Regions from separate parts of the Arthrobacter sp. Sr24 genome, predicted to be linked through region 2. Evidence: predicted binding sites of a transcription regulator. Region 2 holds the regulator's gene; each other region holds the start of a gene.
The links. The regulator LexA, encoded in region 2, represses DNA repair genes until DNA is damaged. The targets are predictions, from matches to a motif close to TCGAACANNTGTTCGA.
Positions count from the first base shown of each region.

Region 1: ACX80D_RS05130 (HNH endonuclease signature motif containing protein) is a predicted target of LexA. The motif match lies at 7,747-7,762, and genes of this name have one in related genera.
Region 3: ACX80D_RS04650 (DUF222 domain-containing protein) is a predicted target of LexA. The motif match lies at 2,019-2,034, and genes of this name have one in related genera.

Region 1 is NZ_JBTNDB010000005.1:17,184-27,708, forward strand. It holds gene ACX80D_RS05090 (nucleoside deaminase) at 1-55, shown strand, start outside; gene ACX80D_RS05095 (8-oxo-dGTP diphosphatase) at 72-644, shown strand; gene ACX80D_RS05100 (cupin domain-containing protein) at 641-970, opposite strand; gene ACX80D_RS05105 (bifunctional 2-methylcitrate synthase/citrate synthase) at 1,167-2,306, opposite strand; gene prpB (methylisocitrate lyase) at 2,326-3,255, opposite strand; gene ACX80D_RS05115 (MmgE/PrpD family protein) at 3,257-4,777, opposite strand; gene ACX80D_RS05120 (GntR family transcriptional regulator) at 4,821-5,456, opposite strand; gene ACX80D_RS05125 (propionyl-CoA synthetase) at 5,720-7,618, shown strand; gene ACX80D_RS05130 (HNH endonuclease signature motif containing protein) at 7,805-10,042, shown strand; gene ACX80D_RS05135 (dicarboxylate/amino acid:cation symporter) at 10,129-10,525, opposite strand, start outside.
Region 2 is NZ_JBTNDB010000014.1:32,676-43,200, reverse strand. It holds gene ACX80D_RS10760 (hypothetical protein) at 1-92, opposite strand, end outside; gene hisH (imidazole glycerol phosphate synthase subunit HisH) at 92-787, opposite strand; gene hisB (imidazoleglycerol-phosphate dehydratase HisB) at 784-1,410, opposite strand; gene ACX80D_RS10745 (histidinol-phosphate transaminase) at 1,599-2,696, opposite strand; gene ACX80D_RS10740 (LysM peptidoglycan-binding domain-containing protein) at 2,773-3,333, opposite strand; gene lexA (transcriptional repressor LexA) at 3,613-4,356, shown strand; gene ACX80D_RS10730 (ATP-dependent DNA helicase) at 4,477-6,501, opposite strand; gene hflX (GTPase HflX) at 6,494-8,155, opposite strand; gene ACX80D_RS10720 (class I SAM-dependent methyltransferase) at 8,365-8,952, shown strand; gene dapF (diaminopimelate epimerase) at 8,974-9,906, opposite strand; gene miaA (tRNA (adenosine(37)-N6)-dimethylallyltransferase MiaA) at 9,970-10,525, opposite strand, start outside.
Region 3 is NZ_JBTNDB010000004.1:121,814-132,338, forward strand. It holds gene ACX80D_RS04645 (HNH endonuclease signature motif containing protein) at 1-610, opposite strand, end outside; gene ACX80D_RS04650 (DUF222 domain-containing protein) at 974-2,008, opposite strand; gene ACX80D_RS04655 (AMIN-like domain-containing (lipo)protein) at 2,206-2,751, opposite strand; gene ACX80D_RS04660 (hypothetical protein) at 3,051-3,239, shown strand; gene ACX80D_RS04665 (hypothetical protein) at 3,399-4,013, shown strand; gene ACX80D_RS04670 (universal stress protein) at 4,034-4,462, opposite strand; gene ACX80D_RS04675 (transglycosylase domain-containing protein) at 4,583-6,985, opposite strand; gene ACX80D_RS04680 (L-threonylcarbamoyladenylate synthase) at 7,651-8,271, shown strand; gene ACX80D_RS04685 (Dps family protein) at 8,504-9,067, shown strand; gene ACX80D_RS04690 (SDR family oxidoreductase) at 9,067-9,912, shown strand; gene hrpB (ATP-dependent helicase HrpB) at 9,984-10,525, opposite strand, start outside.

The DNA.
Region 1 (10,525 bases), on a different contig from region 2:
TGCCGTGGATCCGTTCGAGCAGTGGCGCCAGAATGAAAACCGGACCGACTACTGACGGCTAGGCTGGATTCATGACAGCCGCCGATGTGACCCTGTGTTTTCTGCTCCGTGACGGGAGCAACCTTGACGGCGGCCTTGAAGGCAACCGTGTCAGCAACCGTGACAGTAGGGCCTTTGAAGAAGTGCTGCTAGGTCTGAAAAAGACGGGCGTGGGTACCGGAAAAGTCGTGGGGATTGGCGGGCATGTGGAACCAGGCGAAAGCGTTGTCGCCGCCATTTGCCGCGAAGTGTCTGAGGAAACCTCCATGACCATCCAGGCGAAGGATCTGATTCCGGCGGGGACCGTGGAATTCGTGTTCCCGGCCAAACCCGCCTGGGATATGTTCACCACGGTGTTCTTATGCCGGAAGTTCGACGGCGAGCCGCAAGAAAGTAGCGAGATCGCCCCACGCTGGTATCCAGTGGCAAATTTGCCGCATGCCCAGATGTGGGCCGACGCCATTCACTGGTTACCAGCATTCCTCACCGGAGAGCGCGGACACTGGCGAGTTGTCCTCAACGATGACAACGAAACCGTAGCCTCCAGCGTGCATACTCCGCTGAGGGAGAGGGCACTGGTTCCAGAGGAGGATCTGGGCAGCTAGGGTTTGACCACTGTCAGCAAGAACGTCGAATCCACCAGCGCCTCCACGGAATGGCGAGCCTGCGGCACCACTAAGTGATCGCCCGGAGAGCCCTCCCATGAAACCTCGCCAGCCTTCAGGACGATGCGGCCGCTGAGGACCTGTACTGTGGCTTCGCCGGGATTCTCGTGTTCATCCAGCAAGCTTCCCGCTGTGAGGGCAACAACGGTTTGCCGCAGCACACGTTCGTGCCCGCCATAGACTGTCTTGGCTCCGCGGCCACTGGATTTGGACTTGGCCGAAACCATAAGTTCCCGGGCCAATGCTGTCAGGGATGATTTTTCCACGATGCTCCGTATCTATTGCTTAGGCACAACTTCGGAACTGCTTTCCTTCACAGTACCCGCACAACAAAGCCGCCGCCCACCCCCACAACGGGAGGTGAGCGGCGGCGCCGTCGTACCCCAGCCGCTCCCACTGCTCGAAAGCTCGCAGCGGGACCTTCGCAGCCGTGGGCCCATACTCAAAGACCAGAGGCGAGTGTTAGCTCACGTGGCGTTCGTCAACTCCGTTGTAAGCGCTCAACGGGCGGATCAGCGAGTTGGCTGCACGCTGTTCCATGATGTGCGCCGTCCAACCGGTGATACGGGCGGCGATGAAGATGGGCGTGAACATGTCCGTGTCAAAACCCATCAGGTGGTACGTGGGCCCGGCTGGGTAATCGAGGTTGGGCTTGATGGCCTTGGCCTCATCCATGGCCTGCTCGAGCCCGTCATACAGGCCCAACATTTCCGGACGATCAAAATGCGCGATCATCTTATCCAGCGCGCCCTTCATGGTGGGAACGCGTGAGTCGCCGTGCTTGTACACGCGGTGCCCAAAGCCCATGACCTTCTTCTTCTGCGCCAGGGCGTCTTCCATCCATGCCTTGGCGCGGGTGGCTGCTTCCTCACGCGTCTCATCGCTGCGGATGCCGATCTCATTGAAAGTATGCATGACGGCCTCGTTGGCACCGCCGTGCAGCGGACCCTTCAACGCGCCAATGGCGCCGGTGACTGCCGAGTGCAGATCCGAGAGTGTGGAGGTAATCACGCGCGCCGTGAACGTGGAGGCGTTGAAGGAGTGCTCCGCGTACAACACCATGGAGACGCGGAAAGCGTCCACAACCTCCGGGGCTGCTTCTTCGCCAAAGGTCATCCACAAGAAATTGTCCGGGTAGGGCAAGTCCGTGCGGGGTTCCACCAATTCCAAACCACGACGGCGGCGCTGATCGTAAGCGACCACTGCCGGGAACTGCGCAAACAGGGACTTGGCCTTTTCCAATTCCGCCTCGGGAGAGGAGTCCTCGGCCAACGGATGAGCTGCGCCGAGGACCGATACTGCCGTGCGTCCCACATCCATGGGGTGGCAATCCAGCGGCAAGAGATCAATGGCTGCCTTGACGCGAGCATCGAGGGCGCGGTTGGCACGCTCAAATGTTTCAAAGCTGGCCAGTTCAGCTGCGGACGGCAATTCTCCTGTCCAGAGCAGCAGAGCCACTTCTTCGAAAGACTTGCTGGCGGCCAGCTCCTGGACCGGATAACCGCGGTACAGCAGCGAGTTGGACTCGGGATTGACCTTTGAAACGGCGGTGTAGTCGGCGACGACGCCGGCTAGGCCTTTGCGTACTTCTTCTTCAGTCACTGTTGGCACTTCCTCGTCCTTAGAGATTCGAGTTGTTGGTAGAGATGTCCAGGCCTGGGACCTGGAAGTTGAAGATACCTGTATCAAACTGGTTGTACGCCTCATAGTCAACCAGCTCGTACAGGCGTGAGCGGGTCAGCATGTCTTCCACGGCGGCTTCTTGCGTGCCATCAGCGGCAATGGCGTCTAGGACGCGTTCTGCTGCACCCATCGCACTTCGTAACAACGTCACGGGGTAGATGATCATAGCCACGCCGGCAGCAGCCAAAGCGTCGCGGGTGAACAGCTCACTCTTACCAAATTCGGTCATGTTTGCCAGTACCGGTACGTTCACAGCCTTGCACACGGCTTCGAACTCTGCCACGGACTTCATGGCTTCGGGGAAGATCGCGTCAGCACCGGCGTCGACCAAGGCCTTGGCCCTGTCAATGGCGGCATCCAAACCTTCTACGGCGCGGATGTCGGTGCGGGCCATGATCAAGAAGTTCGGATCGCGGCGGGCATCGGCGGCGGCAGCAATACGCTTGACTGCCGTGTCTAGATCCACCATGTTCTTGCCATCGAGGTGTCCGCACCGCTTGGGGTTGAACTGGTCCTCAATGTGGCAGCCGGCCAGCCCAGCGTTCTCCAGCTCCTGGATGGTGCGGGCCACGTTCATGGGCTCACCGAAGCCAGTATCGGCATCAATGAGACATGGCAGGTCCGTCATGCGGGCAATCTGTCCACCGCGCGCGGCCACCTCGGTCAGGGTCGTCATGCCAATATCCGGCAAGCCCAGATCGTTGGCAAGGACGGCGCCGGAGATGTAGACGCCGTCGAACTTCTTTTCCTCAATGAGGCGAGCCGAGAGCGGGTTGAAGGAGCCCGGAAACTGGACGGCTGCGCCCGGAACCAGCATGGCCCGGAAGTCAGCGCGCTTCTGTTCAGCGGTTTTCTTGGAGTACAACATCTTAGAAGAGTCCCTTGGGTGCGGCTGCCAGATCCACGACGCCGGGAGCTGCCAGAATGTTCAGCTGGTCCAGTTCGCCGGCGGCCAGGTTGGGCAAATTTTCTGCTGCCGCGATGAAGCGGTCGATCTCGGCTTCCTCGACCAAGCCGGTGGCCAGGGTACGGAACTTGTTGATGTACTGCTCGCGGGCAAACGGGCGGGCGCCCAGCGGGTGAGCGTCGGCGACGGCGATGGAGTCCTCAATGACGGTGCCATCGTTGAGCGTGATGACTACTGTGCCACCGAAGGCCTTTTCGGCGATGTCCAAGGAGTGGTAGCGGCGCGTCCACTCGGCATCTTCTTCCGTGGTGACCTTGTGCCACAGCTCCACGGTGTCGGGGCGGCCGGCACGCTCGGGGGAGTACGAGTCAACGTGGTGCCATGCACCATCCTGCAGGGCCACCGTGAAGATGAACGGGATGGAGTGATCCAGGGTTTCCCGTGATGCGGTGGGATCGTACTTCTGGGGATCGTTGGCGCCGGAACCAATCACGTAGTGCGTGTGGTGGCTGGTCTTGATCAGCACGCTGGCTACGTTGGCGGGGTCGGTTGCCTCGGGGTGCTCGCCGTGCAGCCTGCGGGCCAAGTCAATCCACGCCTGTGCCTGGTATTCAGCAGAGTGTTCCTTGGTGTAGGTATCCATGATGGCGCGCTTGGCCTCACCGGCGGCGGGCAGGGGCACGGTGTACTGAGCGTCGGCGCCGTCGAGCATCCACGCGATCACACCATCTTCACCTTCATAGATCGGAACCGGTGAGGTCTGGCCGCGCATGGCACGGTCGGCAGCCTCAACGGCCATCTTGCCGGCAAATGCGGGAGCGTGAGCCTTCCACGTGGAGATCTCACCCTTGCGGGACTGGCGGGTGGCGGTGGTGGTGTGCAGACCCTGGCCCACGGCCTGGAAGATGGTCTCCACTTCAAGGTTAAGCAAGGTGCCAATGCCAGCAGCGGCGGAGGGGCCCAGGTGGGCAACATGGTCAATCTTGTGCTTGTGCAGGCAGATGGCCTTGACCAGGTCAACCTGAATCTCGTAACCGGTGGCGAGGCCGCGGATCAAATCTGCACCTGATGCACCGGTGTGCTGGGCAACGGCCAGGATCGGCGGAATGTTATCTCCCGGGTGAGAGTACTCGGCAGCAAGGAACGTGTCGTGGTAATCCAGTTCGCGAACGGCCACGCCGTTGGCCCAAGCAGCCCACTCGGGGGAAACCTTCTCGGTGATACCGAAAACGGAGGCGCCAGCGCCACCAGTGGACGGGGCGTGGGTCAGTGCCTGGGCGCGGGCCGCAACAATGGGGCCACGGTTCAAGGATGCGATGGCAACGGAAGCGTTGTCGATGACGCGGTTGATGATCATATCGGTGACCTCAGCGGTCACGGCCACGGGGTCAGCAGCCACGGTGGCAATCTTGTGGGCCAACTGGTCCTCACGGGCCAGGTTCTCTTCGCTCTTGTAAACGCGGACATTGTGATCGACTGTCATGGTGTTCCTTTCGCAGGGTGATACAAAAATATTTGGGGAAGTATTAATGAGTGGTGCTCAAAAGATGGCGCAGGCTGTTATCCAGATGGACCGTGGTTGCTGCGCTGGCCACGGTGGGGCTGCGGTTGGCGATAGCAAGAGCAATCGCTGCGTGTTCCCTCGCAGCGTCGCGGAGCCTAGCGGGATTGTCTTTACCTAACCGCCTGACCCTCACCAAGTGAACCCGCAAGTTCTTCAGCGCCTGGGTGAGGTAATGATTGCCGACGGCGAAATCCACCGCCGCGTCCAAGTCACCCGCCAGCTGGTAGTAGTCAGCGCGGGACGGATCATCGGCGGTGATAAGTTCTCCTGCATTGACAAGCTGACGGTGGAGGTTGAAGAAGATCTCCGGATCGCAGCGCTGGGCTGCCAGTTCGGCGGCCCGGCATTCCAAGGCTGTGCGGAGTTCAAACAATTCATCCAGATGGTCCAGTGAGATTTCACTGACCACCACTCCGCGCCCGCTCTGTGGTTCAGTCAGGCCCTCGGCTGTGAGTTTGGCCAGCGCTTCACGAATGGGAGTTCGGGATACCCCCAGCCGTGCGGAGAGTTCAACCTCTCCCAGTACTGTGCCAGGAGTCAATTGCCAGTCGATGATGTCGGCGCGCAGTGCCACATATGCTCGTTCGCTAGCTCGCATGATCCCTCCCTGACGTGGTCGCGTGGTGGTTCTGTGGTGATTCTGTGGCTGTTCTGAGGCGGTTCGCCCTGATATTGCGTGGCCTATTAGCTGTGGCCTACAGAACACACTACCCGTTCTGTGTATACAAGCAACAGTGTAATGGGGTGTTTTTCCTAAATTTCTGCCAAATAATTCAAATAATGTATACATTGGTGGTTGTCAGGGCCCAAACTTGCGCGGTAGCATGGCACACATCACATCAAGGTGGATGGAGAAGCACTATGGCATTGAAAACCGTTAGCTACCGGGACGAATACCAGCGCAGCATCAATGACCCCGAGGGGTTCTGGCTCGAAGCGGCCAAAGCTGTCGATTGGGATGTGGCGCCCACGCAAGCGCACAACGGAGAGCAATCGCCACATGGCCGCTGGTTTGCTGATGGCGAGCTCAATACCTGTTACAACGCTCTCGACAGGCATGTAGCCGCCGGGCGTGGGGATCAGCCCGCCCTGATCCACGATTCCGCCATGACAGGAACCCAACGTGTCTACACCTACGCGGAGCTCACCGATCAGGTTGCTCGCTTCGCCGGAGTGCTCCGCGCCCAAGGTGTAGGCAAGGGGGATAGGGTACTGATCTACATGCCCATGATCCCCGAGGCCGCCATCGCCATGCTGGCCACCGCGCGTCTGGGCGCCATCCATTCCGTGGTCTTCGGCGGATTTGCTGCCAGTGAACTGGCTGTGCGCGTTCAGGATGCCACACCCAAAGTTGTTGTCACCACCTCCGGCGGACTGGAGCCCAATCGTGTGGTGGAGTACCTGCCCACAGTTCATGAAGCGTTGACCAAGGCAGGTTCCCCGGAACTGCCCGTGATCATCAAGCACCGCGACGGCTTTAGCGCAGATCCCGCAGCCCTGGGCTTGAATGCCGTGGATTGGGAGGCTGCGCTCTCAGACGCCCAGCCCGCCGCACCCGTGCCTGTGAAAGCGAGTGAACCGCTCTACATCCTCTACACATCAGGTACTACCGGGGCACCCAAAGGTGTGGTGCGAGACAATGGTGGTCACGCCGTCGCACTTTTGTGGACCATGAAAAATCACTACAACATTGCCCAGGGTGATATCTGGTGGACGGCCTCCGATGTTGGCTGGGTGGTGGGGCATTCCTACATTGTCTACGGGCCGCTCCTGGCCGGGGCCACCACTGTGATGTACGAGGGAAAACCTGTGGGCACCCCTGACGCCGGCGCGTTCTGGCGCGTCATTGAGCAGCACAAGGTCAAGGCGTTGTTCACCGCACCCACCGCATTGCGGGCCATTCGCAAGATGGATCCGGAGGCCGCCCTGCTGGAGAAGTACGACGTCGGCACTCTGGAAACGCTGTTCACCGCGGGTGAGCGGCTGGATACCGATACCTATCATTGGGCTGGCAAGGTCCTTGGGGTACCTGTGGTTGATCATTGGTGGCAGACCGAGACCGGCTGGGCCATTGTGGGAAACCCGCGCGGGCTGGAACCTCTGGCCTTGAAGCCGGGCTCACCAACTGTGCCCATGCCCGGGTTCGATTTGCGGATCGTAGACGGTATGGGAGTGGATGTGGCCACGGGGGAGGAAGGCAACATAGTTCTTGGCTTGCCGCTGCCTCCTGGCACGCTGCCCACCCTATGGAACGATGATCAACGATTTGTTGATTCTTACCTCAGTGCTTTTGAGGGCTTTTACGTCACGGGCGATTCCGGCTACCAAGACGAAGACGGCTATGTCTTTGTCATGGGCCGCACCGACGATGTCATCAATGTTGCCGGCCACCGGCTCTCCACCGGTGCCATTGAGCAGGTCATCGGCACCCATCAGGCCGTAGCGGAATGCGCTGTCATTGGTGTTGCTGATGCCCTCAAGGGGCAAAAGGCTGTGGGCTATGTGGTCCTGAAATCGGGGGTGACACTGTCCGACGAGGACCTGCAAAAGGAGCTCGTTGCGCTGGTCCGGCGCGAGATTGGGCCCGTGGCAGATTTCAAGTCCGCAGTAGTAGTGGACGCGCTGCCCAAAACTCGCTCCGGAAAGATCCTGCGCAAGACCATGCGCCAGATCGCCGATGGCGAAGACTATGTGGTGCCTTCAACTATTGAGGACTCCTCGGTGATTGAGACGCTCGTCCCGGTGCTGCGCCCCAGCTAGATCCTTGGGCCAGTATTTCTCTTGTTCGTCTCTATGTTTTCTCCTGAATTTTTCCCCTAAGCCGCTGTCGCCTGTGAATGGGCGACGGCGGCTCTTGCGTTAAGTGGGTGAGTGAGCTTCCACTTTATTAGAATATTATTTCGTATAAGTATTGCAGGTTGATTACGGTGAGCGTAAACTTGATGTATGAGTACGCGGGAGAAGGTCCCCGGAGGTCCGGGCGATTTCGCCACACAGGATGTGGTGGCACTTCTCGCGTCTATTGCCTTTCCCTTAATTGAACCCTTTGGGTCTGACACTGAGGTGTTGGCTGGATTGCCCGCCCGGACTCCTTATCCTGTTCCGAATCCTGAGCCGGCTTCCCGGCTCAGTGTTGCTCGGAGTGTCATTGATTCCAGTCAGCAGGGTCTGCGCCTTATGAAGTGGATAGAGGATAATTCGGCGGCGTGTAAGGCGTCGCTGGTGGATCGGATGATGGGGGCGGTAGCGGTGGAATCCGCGGCTACGGAATTGGATAGCTGCCAGAGTCGGGTGGCTGAGAAGGGGCATATCGCCGATATCGCTGCTTCCTTGGGGATTGCTGAATCAAGCGCATCGCGGTTGGTGGTCCAGGCACAATACTTGCAGGAGTACCCGGCAACCCGGGAAGCTCTGATGGCGGGGAAACTGTCGTGGCGGCATGTATGCACCATTCTGGATGAGTTCGGCACGTTGAATGAGACGGCCGGGGTTAGTGAACAGATTCGAGCAGAATTTGAGGCGCAATTGTTGTTACTGGCGGTCAATACCACTCCGGGGAGGTTTGCCTCGAAGGCGCGGCGGGCGCGGGAACTGTTGTTCCCCGAGTCTTGTGAAGTGCGGACCAAGCAGGCTTTTCGAGGACGGTCCTTGAGTGTAGATCCCGGTAAGGATGGGATGTCGTGGGTGACGTTGCACGTTCCCACCATTGCCGCGAACGCGATCATGGTGCACTGCACCCGCGCGGCGCGGGCCATCAAGGCGGCAGCAGCGGAAGCCCATCGGGCGGCTGCCGCGGCTGGGACCGGTGAAGATTGCCGGGAGCCTCGGACCATGGATCAACTGAGGGCTGATATTGCCGCGATACTCCTCATGGGCCAAGAACTCCCGAGCACCGCGAATTATGCACCATCCCCAACGACTAACGGCCAGGGCGGCAAGAACGGCGCCAATGGGTTCGGTCAACGCAGCAGTAACAGCACTAGCTATGGCAAAGGCAACAACGGAGGATCTTGGCGCACCGGCAGTGGTAGTGCGTTCTTCCCTGACAAGCCTCCGGCCACGAGCGGAACATGTTCGGCCGAGGGCATCTTTGGCGATTCCTCCCATGGGGACGAAACTATGGTTCCTTTTGGGGAGAGCTCAGCGTTCGGGGTGACTTTGCTTGATGAGACAGCTCCGTGGGACAGGCAACGTAACGCTCAACCGGATCCACCTGTCAGCGCGGATGCCAGCCCTGTGCCCGATCCTAAATCGGCGGATGTGCCCGCTAATGGCCCAGAAGCTGCCCAAGATGGTGGGATTGTCGGGGTGCTGGTTGGTGATGGGTCGGGCTTTGTCGAGGGTGTGGTCGATGGGGTCATAGAAGACCCTCAGGAGCTCTACGTCCAGGAGCTGGCGGGGCTGGCACAGCATCCATTGGTGACGAATCCACCCATGCCCAAGGCGTTGGTGTTGTTGAAAGTTCCACTGTTGGGGTTGTTGGGGATTACAGATGAACCTGCTGAGTTGGTCGATCGGGATGCTGGGCCCGTTCCGGAAAATATTGCTCGACGCTTGTTGGCTGGCTCGCCAACGTTCTTGCGGGTGTTCACTGATCCGGTGACCGGGGAGACGCTGCCGCTGAGCCCAGATCGCTACACACTTCGGGACACCGAACGGTCCGTGTTGCAGGCGCTAGCTGGCGGCTGCTACTTCCCGAATTGCACTGAACCGGTGATGGAAACGGATATGGACCATGTGCAGAGTTTTGAATACGGCGGGAAGACTGACTTCACTAATCTCAGGCCAGCGTGTAAACGTCATCACGGTTTCAAACACTTCAAGGATGACAAAGACCGTCATGGACGGTATCGCCGATGGGATGAGCCGTTGCGGACCACCATCCGCCTCCGTGGTTGGACCCCTCGACTCAAGGCTGATGGCAGGGTCGGTTGGACGTCGCCCTCAGGGAAATACCACAAACCAGAATATACCCAACCCCAATGGCCTGCCTATCCCAAATGGCTGAAGAAATGCATCGCCAAGTCACTGGCACCCGGCAAGACACCCGGCCTGACGTCAGACAAGACACCCGGCCTGAGGGGCAAGGGGGTCACCTCTGAAAATCCGGACAGTCCCGACCTTTCTAGCACCCTTGGCAGCCCTGACGTTCCTTGCAGTCCCGACGCTCCGAACAGCACCTGAGTAGTGCTTAAAAGCAGCCGGCCGGTAAGAGGAAAACTTTGTGGTTCTCCTCTTACCGGCCGGCTAATCGCTGCCCAGTGGCGTTGTTACTGAGCCAGAGTGTGCGTCGCAGCTTCGCTGCCCGGTGCGGCTACAACATTCTCATCGCTGGGATCCTGAGCTTGCGTGCCGAGGTGGCCACGGGTGAGTTTGTTCATGATCAGTGCCAAGGCGCCGTCACCGGTTACGTTGGTGGCTGTACCGAAGCTGTCCAGGGCGATGTAAGCCGCGAACATGAGTCCAACCTCAATTTCGCCAAAGCCGAGCATCTGAACGAGCAGACCGGCGGCTGCGGCAATAGCGCCACCGGGAACGCCAGGGGCGGCAATCATCATGACGCCGAGCATCAAGATGAAGGGGAAGTAGGCGCCGAAGGAGATATCGCCGCCGGTGAGCAGCAAGACTGCAATGGAGAAACAGGTGATCTTCACCATTGAACCGGAC
Region 2 (10,525 bases):
ATGGGGATCCAGCGCGCGGTTTTCTGCTGGTAGAACGTGTACGCTCCACCGATGAGCAGGCCAGCCAAAGCCATCAACAACAACGAATACATCAGCGAGCCGCCTTTGTCAGGGAATTGACCCAGTTACGCAGCATGCGCGCTCCCGCGTCACCGGATTTCTCCGGGTGGAACTGTGTTGCACAGAGCGGGCCGTTTTCCATGGCCGCGATGAACGGGGCACCATGCTCGGACCAGGTCACCATGGGCGGACGCATTTTGGGCTGCAGGACTTCAAAGTCCCACTTTTGCACACCATAAGAATGTACAAAGTAGAAGCGTTCGGATTCCACACCTTCAAAGAGCATGGATCCTTCCGCCGCAGTCACAGTGTTCCAGCCCATGTGCGGGACCACGGGTGCAGGTAACAGTTCGACCACTCCAGGCCACTCCCCCATGCCTTCGCGATGGGTGCCGTGCTCTACACCGGCGTCGAAGAGGACCTGCATCCCTACGCAGATGCCTAGAACTGCCCGGCCACCGGCAACGCGGCGTCCGATCATACGCAGAGCATCAACGGCTTTGAGCTCGTCCATGACCGAACCGAAGGCGCCGACACCGGGAACGACCAGACCGTCGGCGTTCAGAACATCCTCGGGCTTGGCGCTGAGCGTAACCACTGCACCGGCACGTTCCAGCGCGCGGACGGCGGAGCGGACGTTACCCGATCCATAGTCCAGCACCGTGACCGTGGGCTTATCACTACCGGCGTTGTTGCTTACTGCCGCTTCGCTAACTCCAGAACTCACAAAAGACCCTTCGTGGATGGGATTCCGGTGACGCGGGGATCGGCTTCAACGGCCGAGCGCAGTGCCCGGGCGAAAGCCTTGAACTGTGCTTCAACGATGTGGTGCGGATCGCGGCCAGCAATAACCGTCATGTGGAGGCAGATCTGCGCATGCAAAGTGATGGCTTCAAAGACGTGGCGGGTGAGCGATCCCGTGAAGTGACCGCCGATCAGGTGGTACTCCTGACCGGCAGGCTCGCCGCCATGTACCAAGTAGGGGCGGCCAGAAAGATCCACCACAGCGTTGGCCAGTGCTTCATCCAACGGGACTGTGGCTTCGCCAAAGCGGCGGATCCCAGCCTTGTTACCCAGCGCTTCCTTGAGTACTTCTCCCAAGGAAATGGCCACGTCTTCTACCGTGTGGTGGGCATCGATGTGCGTATCACCGGTGGCTTTGATGTTCATGTCAATCAGGGAGTGCTTAGACAAGGCTGTGAGCATGTGGTCATAGAAAGGCACGGAGGTATCAATGTTTGACACGCCGGTACCGTCGAGGTTGATCTCCACCATGACGCTTGACTCGCTCGTGGCACGTTCCAGGCGGGCAGTACGTCCCTGGCCGGGATTCGGGCTGTTCTCAGTCATTGCGGCAGTCCTTTGTTGTGGTGCGCCTTCACACCCGGCAGTTACCGGGCAGGGACGGGCGCGCAAACGTAATTGGTGTAGTGCTACCAGTTTAGGAGAGAAGGCATGATTATGCCCAAACCTGTCCCCTAGTGGGAATACCGCGAGAAGGAAGCCCCCATGTTCGACGGCGGCGCCTCCGCAGTTCGCTAGGCGGTGAGGCAGGCGCGCAATCCCTTGAGGAACGCCGTGGTCTCGGCTTCCGTTCCCGCTGTGACGCGCAAGTGGCCGGGAATCCCGACGTCGCGGATCAGGACGCCGTCGGCTAGCAACGCCTCCCAGACGGCATGCGGGTCCTCAAGTCCACCGAAGAAGACAAAGTTGGAATCAGACGGCGCGGGGCTCAGCCCTAACTCAATGAGCTCGGCGACAATCCGGTCCCGCTGCACTTTGATCTGCTCCACATTGGCCAGTAATGACGTGGAGTTCCGCAGAGCCGCCACTGCAGTTGCTTGGGTGATGGCGGAGAGGTGGTACGGCAGGCGAACCAGGCGCAGAGCGTCGGTGACCTCCGGCGCAGCGGCCAGATAGCCTAGCCGCGCACCGGCCAATGCGAAGGCCTTACTCATGGTGCGTGAGACCACCAATCGGGGCCTGCCTTCGAGCAAGTTCAGGGCACTCTTAGTTCCGGTGTGGGAAAACTCTGCGTAGGCTTCGTCAACAATGACCACGGTTTGAGACGCCTCGCCGGCCGCGTAGACGGCTTCCACAACATCTAGGCCCAAGGCCGTTCCGGTGGGGTTGTTGGGCGAGCAGAGGAAAACGAGGTTTGGCGCGTGCTGACGAACCTGTTCGGCGGCGGATTCTGCAGAAAGGCTGTAGTCCTGAGCACGGGATCCTGCAATGTACCCTGTTCCGGTTCCGCTGGCCAGCAGCGGGTACATGGAATATGTGGGAGGGAATCCCATTACGGTGCGTCCCGGGCCTCCGAAGGCCTGCAGCAACTGCTGGAGCACCTCATTGGAACCGTTGGCCGCCCAAAGATTATCTTCACTTAGGCTGTGGCCAAGATACGCCGCCAACTCTTGGCGCAGGACGGTGAATTCCCTGTCCGGGTAGCGGTTTAGTCCATCTAGCTCTTGAGCCACGGCTGCCAGGATTGCTTCCTTGGCGTCTGCCGGAACACCAAAGGTATTTTCATTGACATTCAACAGCACCGGAACATCAAGCTGTGGTGCTCCGTAGGGGTGCTGGCCACGCAAGTCGTCACGAAGCGGCAATTGACTTAGGCGTTCAAACTGGTCCATACCTTCCAGCATATTTGCAGGCCGCGGAAAAGTCCGAAACGATGACACCATGCGGACACCGTCTCCCGGAGTAACGCTACTTCGGGATGGGGACGTAAAGTCGCTGACCTGCCTGCAGAACGCCCGTGCCCAGCTCGTTCAACGCAATGATTTCACGGACCACATGACGCACATCGCGAGTGGGGTCGGCAGCACCGGCGATGCTCCACAAACTGTCGCCCTGCAGGACTGTCACAGCCACAGCATAGTCAGCCATGTTGACCGCCTTTACCTCACTAGCCGCGTTTGCCGGACTAGCAAACGAGCCAGCCATGATGGCGAAAGAAACAAACAAGATCAGCGCCGCGGCAGCGATGGCCGGGATACCGAAGAACACCAACCGGCCACGGCGTGTCAAACTGAGCCCAGCACCGGCAAGCACGTTCAGGGAACTACGACCCATTTCCCCGGACGACTCTGCACCAAACCGTGCTTCGTCAGACTGGGCAGCGGGCGCCCGCATACTGGTGGATCGAACAGCACCGCTTCGAACAGCACCGCTTCGAACACCGCCATGATTACCAGCACTACTCACAGTGGGCGCCGCACCGGCTAGGGACGCGCCAAAGGATGCGTGGGAGATAAGCAATGCGTTCATGATTTCTGGTCCTTTCACCGTGAACCTAGGATCCCTGGGCTAGCTGCATCCATCGGACCAAGATTCCACAATCAACATATTCGATAGAACGTATGTTCTAATTTCCTACTAGTACAGTTTTAGCATCTATAGACGACACTTGCCAAGAGCAAATAGAACAAATGTTTGAAATTCGCCTCTTCGTGGCTTAAACTTGCAGAACAAGGATTGGCCGCTAGATGCAGTCCACCAGCAGGCACTGACATTGTTCAGGGCAGCCACGAAAGGACCGACGGAACCATGGCGCTTCCAGACCCGCCGCACCGCATTCCCCAAGCACCCAGCCGCGCTGGAATGAAGGGGCTGACGGTACGGCAGAAGAAAATTCTCGAGTGCATCCAACGATGCATTGCCGACAAGGGCTACCCGCCCTCGATGCGCGAAATTGGCGATTCAGTGGGGCTGGCGAGTCTCTCCAGCGTCACTCATCAGCTGACCCAGCTGGAGCGCCATGGCTATTTACGCCGTGACCCTAAGCGTCCCCGTGCCATGGAAGTTCTTATCCCGCTGGTGCTGGACAGCGGCGTTGTCGAAATTGAAGGGGTGAGCGCCCCCAAGAATCTCCGCAGTTCCAATGGACTGAATTTCGCCGAACTGAGCAGCTCTTCGGACACCGCGTTTGTGCCGCTAGTGGGCCGTATCGCCGCAGGTGGACCCATCCTGGCTGATCAGTCAGTGGATGACATCATGCCTCTGCCACGGCAGATCGTAGGCAGCGGTGAGCTCTTCATGCTCCGAGTTCAAGGTGACTCGATGATCGACGCCGCCATCTGCGACGGTGACTGGGTGGTTGTCCGTCAACAGCCAACAGCCAACAACGGGGACATCGTGGCAGCTTTGCTCGAAGATGAAGCAACGGTAAAGACCTTCCGGCAACGCGACGGTCACACGTGGCTGCTGCCACAGAACACCCGCTATGAGCCGATTCTGGGTGACCATGCCACCATCATGGGCAAGGTCGTCTCGGTCCTCCGAAGTCTCTAACCGTTGCCAGTCATTATCAACGAGTAGCTGCTGGTGCGCCGCGGCCGGATCCTAGCGCAGAAATACAAATGCACCCCCGTAAGCTCGATAGCTGACGGGGGTGCTTTGGCGTCGCTGGGACTACTTGCCGGAGAGACGCTTCAGGGCACCCAAAGCCACGGCTCGGTCCTTAGTGGACCAGAAGGGCGGCAACGCAGCGCGTAGAAAACCGCCGTAGCTGGCATTGGCCAACCGAGAATCTAGCACAGCAACCACTCCCCGGTCCTGGCTGGAACGGATCAAGCGGCCCACACCCTGGGCTAACCGCACAGCGGCATGAGTGGCAGAGATGGCAATAAATCCGTCGCCGCCACTTTGCGCCACGGCCCGAGCACGCGCCGTGACCAGTGGATCGTCTGGGCGCGGGAACGGGATCCTATCAATCACCACCAGCCGGCAGGAGGCTCCTTGAACATCAACACCCTGCCATAGCGACATGGTGCCAAAAAGGCAGGTGTCCGGTTCGTCGGCGAACTGCTTAATGAGTCCGGACATGGAGGAGTCGCCCTGGCACAAGATCTTCACCTTGAGCTTCTTGCGGAGCTTCTCAGCCGCATCTTCAGCAGCACGCCGCGAAGAGAACAGCGCCAGGGTTCCGCCACCTGCCGCGGTGATGAGCGCTTCCAATTCATCTAATTGCTCAGCGGACATCCCGAAACCGGGTTTCTGCAGATGGGCCGCAACATAGAGCATGCCTTGTTTGGGGTAGTCGAATGGTGAACCCACATCCGCTCCCGTCCAGGCGGGAGCGCTGGGGCCCAAAAGCCCCAGCCCGCCAGCGGTGGATTGGAATGACTCGCCGATAGCCAGTGTTGCTGAAGTGAGCACCACCGTCCGGTCGGCAAACAACCCTTCGCGCAATTTCATCGCCACGCTCAGTGGCGCAATATTGAGCACCGCCGGCTCAGTTTCATCCGCTTTCTGATAGCCCTTCCCCGGCGCGAAGGCGCCTGGACGCGACGCCCACACCACCTCCCGAGCATCATTGGCAACCAGCAAACGTTCGCATAAATCGAAGATCAAGTTGAGCCTGGAACGGGCAATGGAACGCCCGCCGTCGGCGGCAGCATTGCCCTCCGGCTTCGAATCGGACAAAGCTGCTCGCACTGCATCACGCAACTGCTCCACAGCCTGCGCCTGCACTTCATTGAGTCCCTGCGGGAACAGCCCCTCAGGAACGCCAGCTAGGGCCAGGTCCAGTGCCGCGGCGCTGGCATGCAAGGCATCAACTGAAACAGCGGTGTGCTTGCGGGTGCTTGACGCCGCAGCCTGCACCATCTGCACGGAAAGTTGCCCGGTAACAGCTCCTGTCACACGATCCTGAAGCTCATGCGCTTCATCGACCACCACCACGTCATAGTCGGGAAGAACGGCGATGCCTTCAAAGGCACTGATGGCCAGCATGGCGTGGTTGGTGACCACAATGTCAGCCTCTGCTCCGCGGGCACGGGCCAGCTCGGAGAAGCATTCGGTTGCCATGGGACACTTCTGGGCGCCCAGACATTCCATGGAGGTTACAGAGACCTGCCGCCAAGCTTTGTCCGTCACTCCCGGAACAATTTCGTCCCTGTCACCCGTGTCTGTTTCCTGGGCCCATTCACGCAGACGCACCACGTCCTTGCCAAGCTGTGAGGTGGGCCCCGAGGTGGCGCTCGGAGGGTGGGCAACGTTGTCTTCACCGAGACTAAACAGGGCGCCCTCACCGGTATCTTCGGTTGGGAAACCGCCAGCCAGTTTTTGCTGGCACACATAGTTACTACGGCCTTTGACCAGCGCAACATCAATGGCCCGCGGCAACATTGGCTTCAGGGCAGCCAATAGCCTAGGTACGTCTCGGCCCACAATCTGAGCCTGGAGAGCCAGGGTGGCCGTTGCAATCACCGCAGGTTTGTCACTGGTCAGGGAGTTCACGATCAGTGGTATCAGGTAAGCAAGTGACTTGCCGGTCCCGGTTCCCGCTTGAACCAGCAGGTGGTCACCACTCTCAAGGGCGGCAACCACCCGGCGTACCATTTCATGCTGGCCGTCACGACGTTGCCCGCCCATGGCATCGACGGCCCGATCCAAAAGGTCCAAGGCCTGCTGAGAAAGTTCACTATCAGGCATGCTGGACAAACGGTTCAACCTCTGCAGCCAAGTCTTCTCGGACCCGAACCTGAACCAAGGTGCCTTGCTCGCCATGTTCCAGACTGATGATCTCAGCATCGCTGCGATGCAACTTGTTCAGTACATCGCCACGCTCGTAGGGAACAAGCAATGTGAGCACCACGCTGGGGTGCGGAATGCCGTCCTTGATGGCTTCGAGCAGCTCCTCGATACCTTGTCCTGTTCTGGCCGAGATCACCAAGGAACGGGACTCGTGTTGGCGAAGACGTTCCACCACAAAAGGATCGGCAATATCTACCTTGTTCAGGATGATGATTTCGGGGATCTGTAGTGCCCCAACTTCAGCAAACACCGAGCGCACTGCAGAGATCTGTCCTTCGGGGTCAGGGTGGGAAGCATCAACAATATGCAGGATCAGATCTGCGTCGGCAACTTCCTCCAAGGTGGAGCGGAAGGCCTCCACCAGCTGTGTAGGCAGTGCCCGGACAAACCCAACAGTGTCCACCAGGGTATATCCCAGGCCATCGGATGTTTCGGTTTTGCGGACCGTTGGATCAAGCGTCGCAAACAGGGCGTTCTCGACCAGCACCCCAGCATCCGTGAGGCGGTTCAGCAGCGAGGACTTGCCCGCATTGGTGTAACCGGCGATAGCCACCGAGGGCACGTTGTTACGTTTGCGGTTGGCACGTTTAGTTTCACGCGATGGAGCCATGGCCGCAATCTCACGGCGCAACTTAGCCATGCGGGTGCGGATCTTGCGCCGGTCCAGTTCCATCTTTGTTTCACCGGGACCACGAGAGCCAATACCGCCACCTGCGGCACCCACCCGGCCACCAGCCTGACGAGACATGGAGTCACCCCAGCCACGCAGTCGTGGCAAGAGGTATTCCATTTGGGCCAATTCAACTTGAGCCCGGCCTTCACGGGATTGAGCGTGCTGAGCAAAAATATCCAGAATCAGAGCCGTACGGTCAATGACCTTGACCTTGACAACCTCTTCAAGCGTGCGCCGCTGGGACGGTGAGAGGTCACCGTCGATGACGACAGTGTCAGCGCCGGTAGCGTGCACCATCTCTTTGAGCTCCTGAGCCTTACCTTGGCCCAAGAACGTTGCCGGATCAGGTTTGGCTCTGCGCTGAACCAGACCATCCAAAACTTCCGATCCGGCCGTTTCAGCCAAGGCAGCTAGCTCCCGCAATGAGTTCTCAGCATCGGCCATGGTTCCAGAGGACCACAGACCCGCGAGCACAACGCGTTCAAGACGCAATTGGCGGTACTCGACTTCGCTGACGTCTTCGAGTTCAGTGGACAGGCTTGCCTTGCGGCGCAGCGCGTTGCGGTCAGCCAAATCGCTCTGATCACCGTCAAAGCGGCTGTGTTGGAAATTCAGCGTGGACACAGCTTGCGCCCGCCCTTCGAGGGGCCTTGTTGCGGGGGCACCCCCGAAGGGGTCCTGCGCGTCAATGTCCTCATCCGCACGCGTGGCACGGGAAGCAGCCGCGTCTTTGGCCAAAATCCGGTCAATCACGGCTTCGATTTCCGCGGCGGAAAGGGACTCCTCCCCCGTGCTGTGGCCCTGTGAAGGTACCGTGGGCTCCCCATCACGGGGCAGCTCATTGCCGTCGGAACCATTGTGTGCAGATGCGTGGGACATATTCTCCTTATAGGCTGTTACCTTCAATCGTAGTCCGAGCCACCGACACTCACACCTTTTGAGGTTCGTGGCTTGTGGATAATCACACGTGTGCAGGCACTGCGCTTAGGCGCGCCTAGATACACTTTCCGAGAATTGGGCACTAATCTGGCATGACTATGGGTACTCAGGGTGCAGATCACTATTTCAGTTCACAACCGGCCACACCAATGAAACGTCGGCCCCTTCGCGTCTTTTTGGCTGGCGAGGAGCGCAACCTCCACACGGCCGGGGGCATTTTCAGCCCCGATGGCGTGGACAAAGGCACCACCATCTTGCTCAACGAAGCCCCGCCACCGGCCACCGCCGGCAACCTTTTGGACATCGGCTGCGGCTGGGGACCCATTGCGCTGACTCTGGCGTTGCGCTCCCCTGAAGCAATGGTCTATGCAGTGGACGTCAATGAGCGATCCATCGAGCTGACCGAGGAAAACGCCAAGGCTGTGGGCTTGGTCAACGTCAAAGCGTCAACTCCCGACGCCGTTGATCCGACTTTGCGCTTTACGACCATCTGGTCTAATCCGCCCATCCGCGTGGGTAAGGCCGAGCTGCACTCGATCCTGATGATGTGGCTGCCCCGGCTGGCCCATAACGGCACGGCCTACCTTGTGGTGCAGAAGAACCTTGGTTCGGATTCTTTACAGCGCTGGCTGACAACCGAACTTAGCGAGCAGTTCCCCGAGGCCGGCTTTACTGTTACTCGCGACTCGACAAACAAGGCGTTCAGGATTCTGAAAGTCACCCGCACCAACCCCTAGCCGGCCCCACGCAGCTGTGCACTAGGCGCTCAGCCCGTCGGCAAAGACGCCTTCGGCCACCATGACGGCGGGCCCGCTCAGTTCTACGTGCTCGCGGCCATCTGGGCCGGCAAAGAAACGCACGCCCACTATGCCGCCCGGCACCGCTACGGCCCAGTTGTCCGGGGCCTGGTCGCCGGCCCAAAAACGGGTGGCCGCCGCCGCTGCACAGGCACCTGTCCCGCAAGAAAGTGTCTCCCCCACGCCACGTTCGTGAACACGCATACTGATGCGTCCGACGTCGTCCGTCACCAAGGGCTCAGCTGGCACCGCAAACTCCACATTGGTGCCGTGTGGGGGTTCCGGGGTGACAATGGGCGCCACGGTGAGGTTGGCGGCGGCCAGTTCACTCAGGTCTGCCAGCGCTACGACCGTGTGCGGATTGCCCATGGTGATGGACAGGGCAGGGCGCGCCACGGTCAGCCCGGTCGTCTCGACTAAGGAGTCGCTGCCGCCAGGGGCCTGCTCAGGGTGAATGAACCCCCAGGGGCCCATGTCCACCCGATAGCCGTCGGCTGTGCGGGCCACGATCTTCACGCCGGCCCTGGTGCCGATCACCAGCTCTTCGCCAGCTCCCAGTTTCACGAGTCCCTGAGTCACCAGGAAGTGGACGAACACCCGTACCCCGTTGCCACACATCTCTGAGATGGAGCCGTCGCCGTTGTAGTAATCCATGAACCATTCGGCGGCCGGATTTGCTTCCAGCAGCGCCGTCCCTTCCGGGATGTTCTTGGAGCGGACGGCACGGATCAGCCCATCTCCGCCCAGTCCACGGCGCCGATCACACAGCCGGGCAACCTGCTCTGGCACGAGTTCACGTTCACCCCCGGGATCGGCCACCAGCACAAAGTCGTTGCCGGTGCCGTGGCCTTTTCCAAAGCGCAGGCCTGTCAGGGAGGTAGTGGTTGCAGTCATGGATTAACTCTAAAGCACCCCACGCACGACGCCGGTACTTGGCTTTCGGCGCGCAGGGCTGACTCAGCTGCGGGCAGGGCTGGCACTGGCAACCAGTGCCGCTGCCGCCTCATTGAGATCCGGCTGGGACCAATCCAGCCAGTGAACGCGTGGATCGGCCCGGAACCACGTGAGCTGGCGGCGAGCAAATTGGCGCGTGGCCACAATGGTTTCCTCACAGGCCCGCTCGACGGTGGACTCGCCGTCGATAACGCGTAGAAACTGCTGGTAACCGAGTGCCTTGTGCGCTGTGCGCCCCTCTCGCAACCCTTCGGGAATGAGGGCCCTGACTTCTTCGGGCAGACCAGCATCGACCATCTTGTGAACACGCACGCCCAGACGCTGGTGCAGTTGGGCCCTGTCACCGTTGAGTCCGATCTGCACTGTGGGACTGATGTACTGGCGATCTGGCATGAACGAACTGAAAGGCCGTCCCGTCAGTGCATGCACTTCTAGGGCCCGGACCACGCGCTTGCCGTCGTTGATGCGGGCAGCGGAGACTGGGTCCACCTCGTTCAGGCGCTGCAGCAGCGCAGCCAGGCCAGCGTTCTCCAATTCCTTCTCTAAGACAGCCCTGACG
Region 3 (10,525 bases), on a different contig from region 2:
GAGCCAGCTCTCTTTCTTGCCGTTGGTCTACGTCCATGCTGTTCTCGAGCTCTTTGGGTTCCTTGCCAGCCATGGACCGCTCGATGAGCTGCTTCAACCACTTCGGGTAGGCCGGCGCCTGGGTCTCTTGGACTTCAGGAGGATAAGACCGGCCGGACGGTGAGGTCCAGGAAACCCTGCCATTGGCCTCCATGTGCGGAGTCCAGCCACGGAGACGCACACCTTGGCGTTCGGGTTCATCAATGCAGCGTCGCCTTCCGTGCCGGTCCTTGTCATCCTTGAAGTGTTTGAGTAGATGGTGACGGCCACACAAGCTCTCAAGGTTGTTGTAGATCGACCTGCCCCCAGTTTCGAAGCTCTTGATATGGTCCACATCGCAGCTAATGGCTTTAACCAAGCACCCCGGGAACTGACAGTATTCATCCCTGATGCGCAGCATCGTCCGCATGGCTGAGCTGATTCGGTAGCGGTCCGGTGCAATGTCCAAGGGTTCATTGCTGATGGGATCGACTAGCAGTCGGAGCATACTGGTGGCTTGAGAGGTAAGGCGTTTGGCAACTTCCATACTGATGGGCCCCGATCCCTCTATCCATGCCGGCTCATTGGTCATACCAAGAAGTGAAAGGGCAGGAATCAGCACGATGGGAGTGACCTGCGGTAACGGTGGCCATGAACCTTTGTCGTTGGAAGATGCTGCGGACGCATTAGTCCCCTGATAGCTCTCCTCGGTGCCAGTACTCGCGCCAGAATCTGCACTGGAGCCAGTACGGACGGGGGTTAATGGAGGTATTTGGGCTGTGGAGTTCCACTCAGGAAAGTTCCGAGGATCTGGTTCCTTAGAGTCTGGGTGGTTGTAGTTGGCATCATCAAAATGTGGGATCTGCCAGGGACTGAACTTAGCTGCACAGCGGTTCGGGTCTGGGAAGAGTCCTTCGCCGCGGGGATCCGGCGCTGATTTGAGGTACCAAGGATCCTACCCGTTTGTAACCTGCCCACTTTCACCCTGCGCACTTTGATAGGGGACGCTACCTCCCTGATCTCTGAGGGAGGAATCATTCTGGGCGGGTGTTGGAGGGGCCGTCCCGGCAGGGGCTGGGCTGTGAATTCCGTTCTGTTCCATGCTTTGGCGCAGGAGTAGTGCCGCTGCAATGTCTGCGCGCAATTGCGTTTGGGTCCGCTCTTCATGGGGTCCGCGGGCAGCCTGAGCTGTGAAGTTGCATTGATCCCAAATGGCTTCGATGGTGGGCGCTGGAGCATAGAGGCTGAGCCAGGACATGCCGTCCTGGCCTCGTGAGACGCGCATATTTCTGTCAGCGTAGGCATGTCGTGTACGCGCCGTAATTGTTTCCGGGTAGCTGCGTTCACGTAATCTGCGGGCAGTGGAGCGAAAGCTTGGAAGCGTCCTAGTGGCAGCATGCTCAAGCAGCGTCTGTTCAAAGGCGTCAATAGTAGCTTGGGAGATTCGTGCCGAACGCAGCAGCGCTGTTTCCTCGGCGATGACCACTGCATGATCCCAGCACAATTCCCCTGCCGAGAGAACCTCCATGGTGGCCGGTAGGAACCGAACCAGCGTCACTGAATGATCGATTAGCCTCCAAGCGTAGCCCTCACCAACGTGCAGAATCAGGGCCAGTTCGGAGGTAATCTGCGCCAAAGCGCCGTTTTTCTGCCACGCACCAAGAGATAACAGCCCGCCTTCTATGACAGAGGCTGAATCCATGCGCTCAACCATGATGGCAACGTGGGCGGCGCACTTGTTTTGATGCCGGCGTAGGGATGCGACTGCCTCGCCACAGTCGTCCATCAGCGTCCGTATGCCCGCCAGCTGCGAGGGGCGTTGTGGGCCGGAACTCTCCGGAAGGGGCAGCGCTGGCAATCCCACGAGAGATGCAATGTCAGAGGCAAGGGGTTCAATGGTGGGAAGAGTAAGCCCATCAATCAATTCCGCCACACGAGCTGTGGTGGATAGATTCTCCCGATCCATCGGGAACCCAAATGAATTGCCCATACCACAATTTTAGATCACATGTATGGTAGGTGCAATAGAAAGAGAAAATCTCACGAAACTAAATTCTAGTCAATCCGCATGCTGGCGACGTGACAGCGAAAAGCCGGCTGCCGCCGTCGTACTTGAAAGAAGTACGCCAACGGCAGCCGGGATAGAGATGTGCGGCGATAGTCGCTTAGAAGTGGATTAACAGTGACCTACCAACGATGCGCCACATCAATCACGATTCGCGAGGTGTTCCCCGGTCCGTCTAGGGCAAACACCCTGAACGGGAGCCGTGCGCGGACTCCCAACGCCATGGTGGTGCTGCCCTCAAAGCTGCCTGCCATGGCCAGCTGACGGAAGGTGGTGTATCCGGCAGTGTTAATGAGCTCATTACGGTTGGCTGGCGTGTAGCTGGATGCGCCAGAGTCTGTATAGGCGGGGGCCCACACTGTGACCTGGAGATCGGCAGCACCACGAACCGGAACGGACTGTCCACTACCCGGACGCGCAACCACGGAAACGTATTGGACAAAATAGCCATTGGCATGGCCATTGATGTCGATCACCATACGGTCAAAGCACGCGTGCTGCCCGGCTCGGACATTAGCTACCGTGGCGCTGGAACCAACCCCGGCAGTCTTCGTCAGCGAACCCCACGTGATCCCACAATAGGGCGCTGCTTGCGCCGGTGCCGGCGCGACGAGAATGAATGCCGCCAGTAACCCCACAATTGCCAGCCATGCCTTGATGAACTTCATGGGAAACACCCTCTTTAACAGTGAGAACTTACCCAGGTTTGGGTACTTTCACGTTAGGCCGTAGCGAGCGCAATGGAAGCTGTTAGACCAGAAGATCCACTGAACTGTTATGTCCGCCAGCAGGGGCGCGGGGAATCGTTATCCAGGTCTCCTTAGATGCTGCTTCGTGACGCACGGCAGTAGGCCGATGACAATCACCCCGATGGCACCTCGATGGCACGAAAGCGCAGGCAGCCCGTGCCACCGGGATCTCATGGCAGGCGTTGGTGTCCAGGCACTACTCGCTTACGAAACCGCGGGTGATGTTGAACATCGTCCTGGACCTGGACACTGACAGTGCAACGGCCTGGAGCGGCTCGCTCGTGGTGATCGTGGGTCTGGGTGGATTCTTGGCGTACCTGGTGCTGTCCGGAATGCTCGCCAAACGCCTGAGTGTCCATGACATTCTGGTGGACGGCGCATCTCGGGAGCGGGCCCAATTTGGGTGACTACGTAGGGGCCAGCAACGCGACGTCGCCTAACCCAGATCCTGGGCTACGCGGCCGTATATCGGCAGAGACAACTTGGCCCTTGACCTGCGCCGGTAATGGGCCTGAAATGGAGTAAGGGCAGATGCAGGTGGCTACGGTACCGGGAGGTCGATGGGAATGCTGTTCCTCGTTCTTGCAGTCCTCGTCGCTCTCACCACGGCGGTCACAGTGGCGCTTGCAGGATCGCGCCGGCAGCGACAAGACGATCCCGATGCGGCGTTCTGGTACGCGTTCACGGGCCTGTGCGTTTTGGCCCCAATGATTCTGATCCCGGCCATGACTAACCGCGCACTCTCGTGCGCACTGCTCGTGCTGGCAGCTGTTACCGCCATCGCCGCTCACCTCGGGTGCCGCAGGCATGCCGACCTTGTGGCAGCCAACAGGCACCAAACCGAGCTGGCTGCGGCGCTTGATCAGGTATCGCGCCGCCACCTCGCTTTGATGACGCAATGGAGCCGCTACGAGCTGGACCCGGGTGCCGCCATCGACTTCCCCACGATGAGCGATGTCAGAGTTCCTGAAACATCGGCACTGATCCGGGCCGTGACGGCCGCCAACCGGCTGCAGCCAGTTTCCAGTGCCAAGAATGCCCGGAGCACCTCAAACGATGACTCCGGGTATTCCCTCATGACGGACGACGGCGTAGCCACCTACCAGCATGCCGTCGCTGAACTTGAACTGGCACTTCAGACGGCAGAAGCGGCGGCTCGTCGCTACCAGGGTGGCTGGTGACCACGGGGCTGATGGTGCTGTTACTGAACCACGAGCACGGGAACTGGGGAGTGTTTCACTACAGCTGAACTGACAGATCCCAGCAAGAGTCCCATCAAGCCACTGTGGCCGCGTCGACCCACCACGAGCATCCGCGCACCTTGGGCCGCCGATGTCAGTCCGTTCGCCGCCGACCCGTGTACAAGCTTGGCGGAAACGGAAGGAGGGACTTCATCTCCAAAAGCCTGAAAAAGTGCGTCGCTCAGAACTTTGCGAGCTCCTTCCTCGAATTCGCCAATACCCAAGGCTGCGTAGCTGGCATGTTTGGTGGGCATTTCCCAAACAGCAATGGCCTCGACCACGCCACCTAGCTCCTCCGCCAAACGCGCGCCTTCTTTGAGTGCATTCACCGAGGATGCTGAGCCGTCAACACCGACAACAATACGAACCTCTGGCATAGCTTGCGTCACGTCTATCTCCTTAGACTTGCGGGCTTTTCCCGATACATTATTCTCCCGCAGATTAGTCCAACGAGGTAGTTGACGCGGCCTTATGAAGGGCCAGCACTTCGCTGCCAGCCAAGGAACTAACTAAGGTGATGGAGTTGGGGCAGCAGGCTCAGCGGGTGCGGGGGCTGGTATTGCAGGAGCCGGAGATTCTGGGGAAGGGACTTCTGGCGCCGGAGACTGGTAGGGCACAGCCGGCGTTACCGGAAACGGGACGTTTCCTGACAGCGGCGCTGGGAAATCACCAGGCTTGGGATCATTGAAACCCGCAATATAAGGAGCCGTGGGGGCCAACATACTGTCGGGAGGCTGAACAAGCTGCTTCGCCGTGTAAGTGGTTTGCTCCTGCGCAACGTTCATCACGGCAGCCCACTGTGATCCGGCCAAATTAGCCCCATCAACGCCAGCGTAATACTGACCGTTGATGACGATGTCCTGGTTTACCCACTGATCGCCGTTGCCTTGGTAGCTGCCGAACCATGACGCCGTCGAAATGCCGCTGGTGGCACCCACTGTCCACGTGTCAATATTTCCGTCAGTGGTGCCAGTCTTGGCAAAGGCCGATGACTTGTCGTTCAGCGGGATATTCCAACCGGAACCGCGTACCAACATAGTCTGCAGGGCGTACGTGACGCCAGCTGCCACCTCTGAACTCATGGCGCGTTTGCAGTCGGCACCGGGAACCGGGTACTTGGTTCCGGCAGTGTCAGTGATAGAGGTCAACGCAATAGGACTGCAGCGGATACCGTCATTAGCGAAAGTGGCAAATGCGGTTGCCATATCAATGGGAGCCACATTGTTCGTGCCGATCAACTTGGCGATGGAAGATAGATCATAAGGCTGGTTGGTGCCGCCGTCTTTGACACCAGCCGCCGTCGCCATTTTCTGGATATTGCAGAAATCCAAGGCTGTTGCGGTTTGGAAGGTGACGGTGTTGATGGAGGTGAAAAGACCCTGATAAGCGGTCATCGAACGGTAGTCATTGGGGCCGTCATTAGGCAGCAGATCACTGCCCGGAATGGCCGGATCGTAGAAACCAGTGGTCTTGCCGCAGCTGTTGATCCAGGGGTAGTCGACCGGGTACTCCCGGACAGTGCCATCGATGCTCGTCATCATGGAGTGTCCGCTGTTGAGCCACTCTGCGAAGACAAAGGGCTTGAACGTTGAACCGGGCTGGAAACCACCAGCACCGTTCAGTGGTAAACCATTGGCGTCGTTGACGGGCAGAGCAAAGTTTCCCATGTAATTGCCCGGTTGCGTTGCTGGGTCATAAATAGTGTTTTGAGCCATGGCCAGGACGTTGCCAGTTCCCGGCTGCACGCTCACAATGGCGGCTCCGCGCTGCAAGGGATCCGTGGGGCTCATGGTGGCCGTGACCTGCTGCTGTGCCTCATTCTGGAGCGTCGGATCTAGAGTCGTTTTGATCGTCAACCCAGCCTGGTAGAGGACTTTAGTGCGTTCTTCCACAGTGGCGCCAAAGGCTTTGTCATTGAGGATGAGCTGTTGCACATAGTCGCAAAAGTAGGGAGCCATAGCGGCTGCGGCGCAGCCCTGGTTGGACTCCGTCACCTGCAACGTGAGTGGGGTCTTGACAGCGGCGTCATGATCGGCAGCGCTGATCTTGCCTTGTGCCAGCATCCTGGCCAGCACGTCATTGCGGCGGTCCACCAAATGATCGGGCTGGGAAATGGGATCGTAGTAGCCGGGGTTATTGACAACTCCAGCCAAGGACGCTGCCTGCGGCAGCGTTAGCTTGGCGGCGGTGGTGCCGAAGTACAGCTTGGCCGCAGCTTCAATACCGTAGGCACCGTTGCCGAAATAGATGATATTCAAATATCCAGCCAAGATATCGTCCTTGGACATTTCATTTTCCAAGCTGATGGCTAGCCGAATCTCATTGACCTTATCGGCCATGGTCTTATCCAGCCCGAACTTGGCCTGATCCGTTTTGCCATCGGAGACGAGCTGCTCAATGAGCATGTTGTTCACGTACTGCTGGGTGATGGTGGAAGCGCCTTGTCTGCCGCCCTGGGCTGTGGCGACGAGAGCCCGCAAGATACCCGTGGGATCCACTCCCCCATGCTCATAGAAGCGGGAGTCTTCGATGGAAACAATGCCCTCTTTGATGAAGGGTGACATGGCGTCCAACCCAACTATCTGACGGTCTTGGGCATAAAGGGTGGCGATCGTGGCGCCGTTGGCCGCCAGGATCGTTGTGGCTTGCGGCGGGGCGCCCATATCCAGTACCTGTGGGGCATTGGTAATGAAATCATCGGCACTATGCGCGGCGGTCGTGGCTATGGCTGCAGCCGGCACAAAAAGGGCGGCCACGAGGACCCCGGCGATAGCACAGATAGCAAAGAACCGTCCCAGCTGGGCCAAGGTCGTGCCAGTGCCAGTGCCGGTGAGGAACCCCTTGCCGGCTTCAAAGGCTGCGCGCCATCTGCGACCTGACTTCGCTGCTTTCCCATTTGAATTCGTAGCCATATTCTTTGCCGGGTCTGGTTTCGGTGTTGCGTCCTGGACCATGCATATTCCCCTCAGTAGCTGTGCACGTGTGGCTGGCCGTCGTCAGTAGCTAGTAATTCTCCTATAGCACTGCGAGGCACGGGCCATTTAAGGGTGCGCCTTCAAGATGGGAGTTTCCTGAAAGGAGCCAACCTGCCCTAAGCGAAAGTGCAGCTGGGAAATGGCTGGCATGAACGTTCCTGGGCCCGCCTTGCCCGGTGGAATAGTTCGGCCACCTCCCAGCCTTGGTCAAGGACCGAATGTTGGGCGCCGCCCAGCGCGCCGGACGCACCCTAGAGTATGTCCAGCTTTTGCCTGCCAGTAAGACAACTGCCGGGAAGACAGTGGACTCTGCAAGGACGCGCCACGTCATTGCGCCAGGGTGTACTGATTTGGGTGAAATTAGGGTTCAAGAGACCCTGCACCAGTGTCTGGAACTCGCGGTTGTTCCAGGACTGCGCTGGCATGAATTGGCCATTGAAGAGGGCCCCACCGTGGCGCGGGTGGGGCAAGCGAATTTCGGGGCACGTGCCCTCCCGGATAGCTGTTAATGGCCTGTGGCTGACGGTTGAATCCACAGTAAAAATTGCCATGAAATGCGGTCAATGGCGGCGCTGGAGCCTCTGGAGTCGTATGCTCGGGTCATGGCTAAATTCTTCGACATTCACCCGCACGATCCGCAGGCGCGTTCCGTCAGCCAGATCGTTGAAATCATCCGGTCTGGCGGTTTGATCGCGTACCCCACGGATTCCTGTTATGCGCTGGGTGCGCAACTGGGAAATCGTGAGGCTCTGGATCGCATCCGGAGCATTCGTCAGCTGGATAAGCATCACCATTTCACACTGGTCTGCAAGGACTTTGCCCAATTGGGCCAATTCGTCATGGTCGACAATGACATTTTCCGCAGTATCAAGGCCGTCACACCTGGGCCCTACACCTTCATCCTCCCGGCCACCCCAGAAGTTCCCAAGCGGCTGGCGCACCCGAAAAAGCGGACCGTGGGTGTCCGCATCCCGGATAGTCGCCTGATCCACGACATCCTTGAAGAACTCGGTGAGCCGATGCTCTCCAGCACCTTGTTGCTCCCCGATGAAGAGGAGCCACTGACGCAGGGGTGGGAAATCAAGGAAACTCTTGATCATGTGGTGGATGCCGTCATCGATTCCGGCGACGTTGGCGCCGAACCCACCACTGTGGTGGACTTCTCCAGCGGCTATGCAGAAATAGTTCGCCGGGGAATGGGCGATCCCAGCCGGTTCGAATAACACCGGAGCCCAATTTTTCTCCGAACGTCGGCCGAACTCACCGGAACTTTAACCTGAATTCCGGCCCTTGAAGCGCGTGCCACTGGAACTTGACGCCAGTTGTGACTAGCGTGGATGTGGCCGGGCAATAAAGGGCATTAAGTAGTCCCGGCTCGCTGAAAAGCCAGTAAGAACACGCAAGAACCTGATCGGAATAAGCGCAAGCACACTCACAGGATTCGAGGGAGTTTCAATGGTCACCAAAAGAACGGCACATGCAGGTTACACAGTTCCCGGACTGTCGTTGCAAGACGGACATAAGATTGCAGCGCTGCTTCAGGGGCGGCTGCACGCACTGAACGATCTCCAGCTCACGCTCAAACATGCGCATTGGAATGTTGTTGGCAGGGACTTCATCAGCGTTCACGAGATGCTTGATCCTCAAATTGAGCTGGTTCGAGCCATGGTTGATGAGACCGCAGAGCGGATTGCCACCCTTGGCGTCTCCCCCAACGGCTTGCCCGGAGCACTGGTGAGCGCGCGTTCCTGGGACGATTATTCCATTGGGAGGGCGCACACCAGCGCCCATCTGGCGGCCCTTGATGTGGTGTATTCAGGGTTCCTGAAAAGTCACCGCCAGACACTGGCGGCCGTGGGTGAGCTGGATCCGATCACGGAGGACATGGTCATCAGCCAGTGTGCCCAGTTGGAGTTGTTCCAGTGGTTTATGCGCGCGCATCTAGAGGACGACGCCGGTGACCTCGCCACTGCGGGTAGCAAAACCGAACGGTCAGCTGCTGCGAAAGCACCGAAATAGTGCCGGATCTGGCCCCGGTTTTGGGGGCTCTGCGCGATTATCCGCAAACGGCCATTGTGACCGGTGGCGATAGGGGAATTGGCAAGGCCACAGCTATTGCCTTGGCTAATGCCGGATTCGATGTCGGATTCACGTGGCATGACGACGAAGCTGGCGCAGCTGACACCATCCAGCTGATTGAAGACTTGGGCCAGCGAGCAGTATCTGTGTGCTTGGATACCACTGATGCCGCCAGTTGCGCTCCGGCGATCACAACGCTGGCGGAAGCGCTGGGATCGTTGGGGGTGTTCGTGAACAACGTGGGTATTGGGCTGAACAAATCAGTGGTGGACACAGAGCTGCATGAATGGCAACGAATTCTGGACACCAATCTCAACGGCGCCTTTCTTTGCCTCCAGGCAGCAGCTAAGTTGTTGATTGCCGGAGGTGTTGGGGGTCGGATCGTGGTGGTGACCAGCATTCATGCCCATCAGCCGCGTTTTGGTTACGGCGCGTATTGCGCTTCAAAATTTGGCTTGGACGGTCTCACGAAAACACTCGCCGTGGAACTTGCTGGCCACGGCATCACCGTTAACGCTGTTGCGCCGGGTGAGATTGCAACGCATCTGCCCGTCACCGAGACCAGACACCCGCATCAGATCCTCCGGCCAGGGATTCCGCTCGGATACGGCGGAACAGCAGCGGAAGTGGCTAATGTGATTGTCTTTTTGGCTTCGCCCGGATCAAGTTATGTTACGGGCGCCAGCTGGGAAGTTGATGGCGGTATGGCAGAAGTGGGTGCTCAAGCCAGCTCGCACGTGGCCACCAATGAGTGGCGCGAAGCCACGCTAGTAGGCACCAGCTAGGCGAGGTAGCAGTAGCCAGCTGTCAGGAGTGATACTAGCCGGCTAGGCGGGGCAGTTGCCCGCCTAGCTGGCTACATCCGTTTCTTGACCTTTGCTGTTGCCGGTGCGCTCCATGGATCCTCGGGCCAGGGATGCCGCGGATAGCGTCCGCGCATCTCGGCCCGAACCTGTGAATAGGGTCCGCTCCAGAAGGAACTTAAATCATCAGTCACTGCGAGGGGCCTACGGGCGGGCGAGAGTAAATGGAACAACACTCGTACCCTGCCGCTGACCAATCTCGGGGTCTCAGCCAGCCCAAAGCATTCCTGCAATTTAACAGCGGCCACGGGAGGCCCATCGCTAGAGACCTCTGGATAATCAATCCGGATGTTCGATCCGCTGGGTACCGCCAATGTTTCCGGCGCCAGCTCTGCCAATTTGGATGCCTCGGGCCAGGGCAGCAAACGGCGTAAGGGATCGGTCAGCGAGAGCGAGGAAAGTGACTTGCCGGCTGCCACGGATTCCAATTCAGGCCCTAACCAGTCTGGCAAGCGCCGCAAAAGTGCGTCGTCGCTGACATCGGGCCAAGGCTCCCCCAACTCACGGTGCACAATGGCCAAACGGCGGCGCAGCG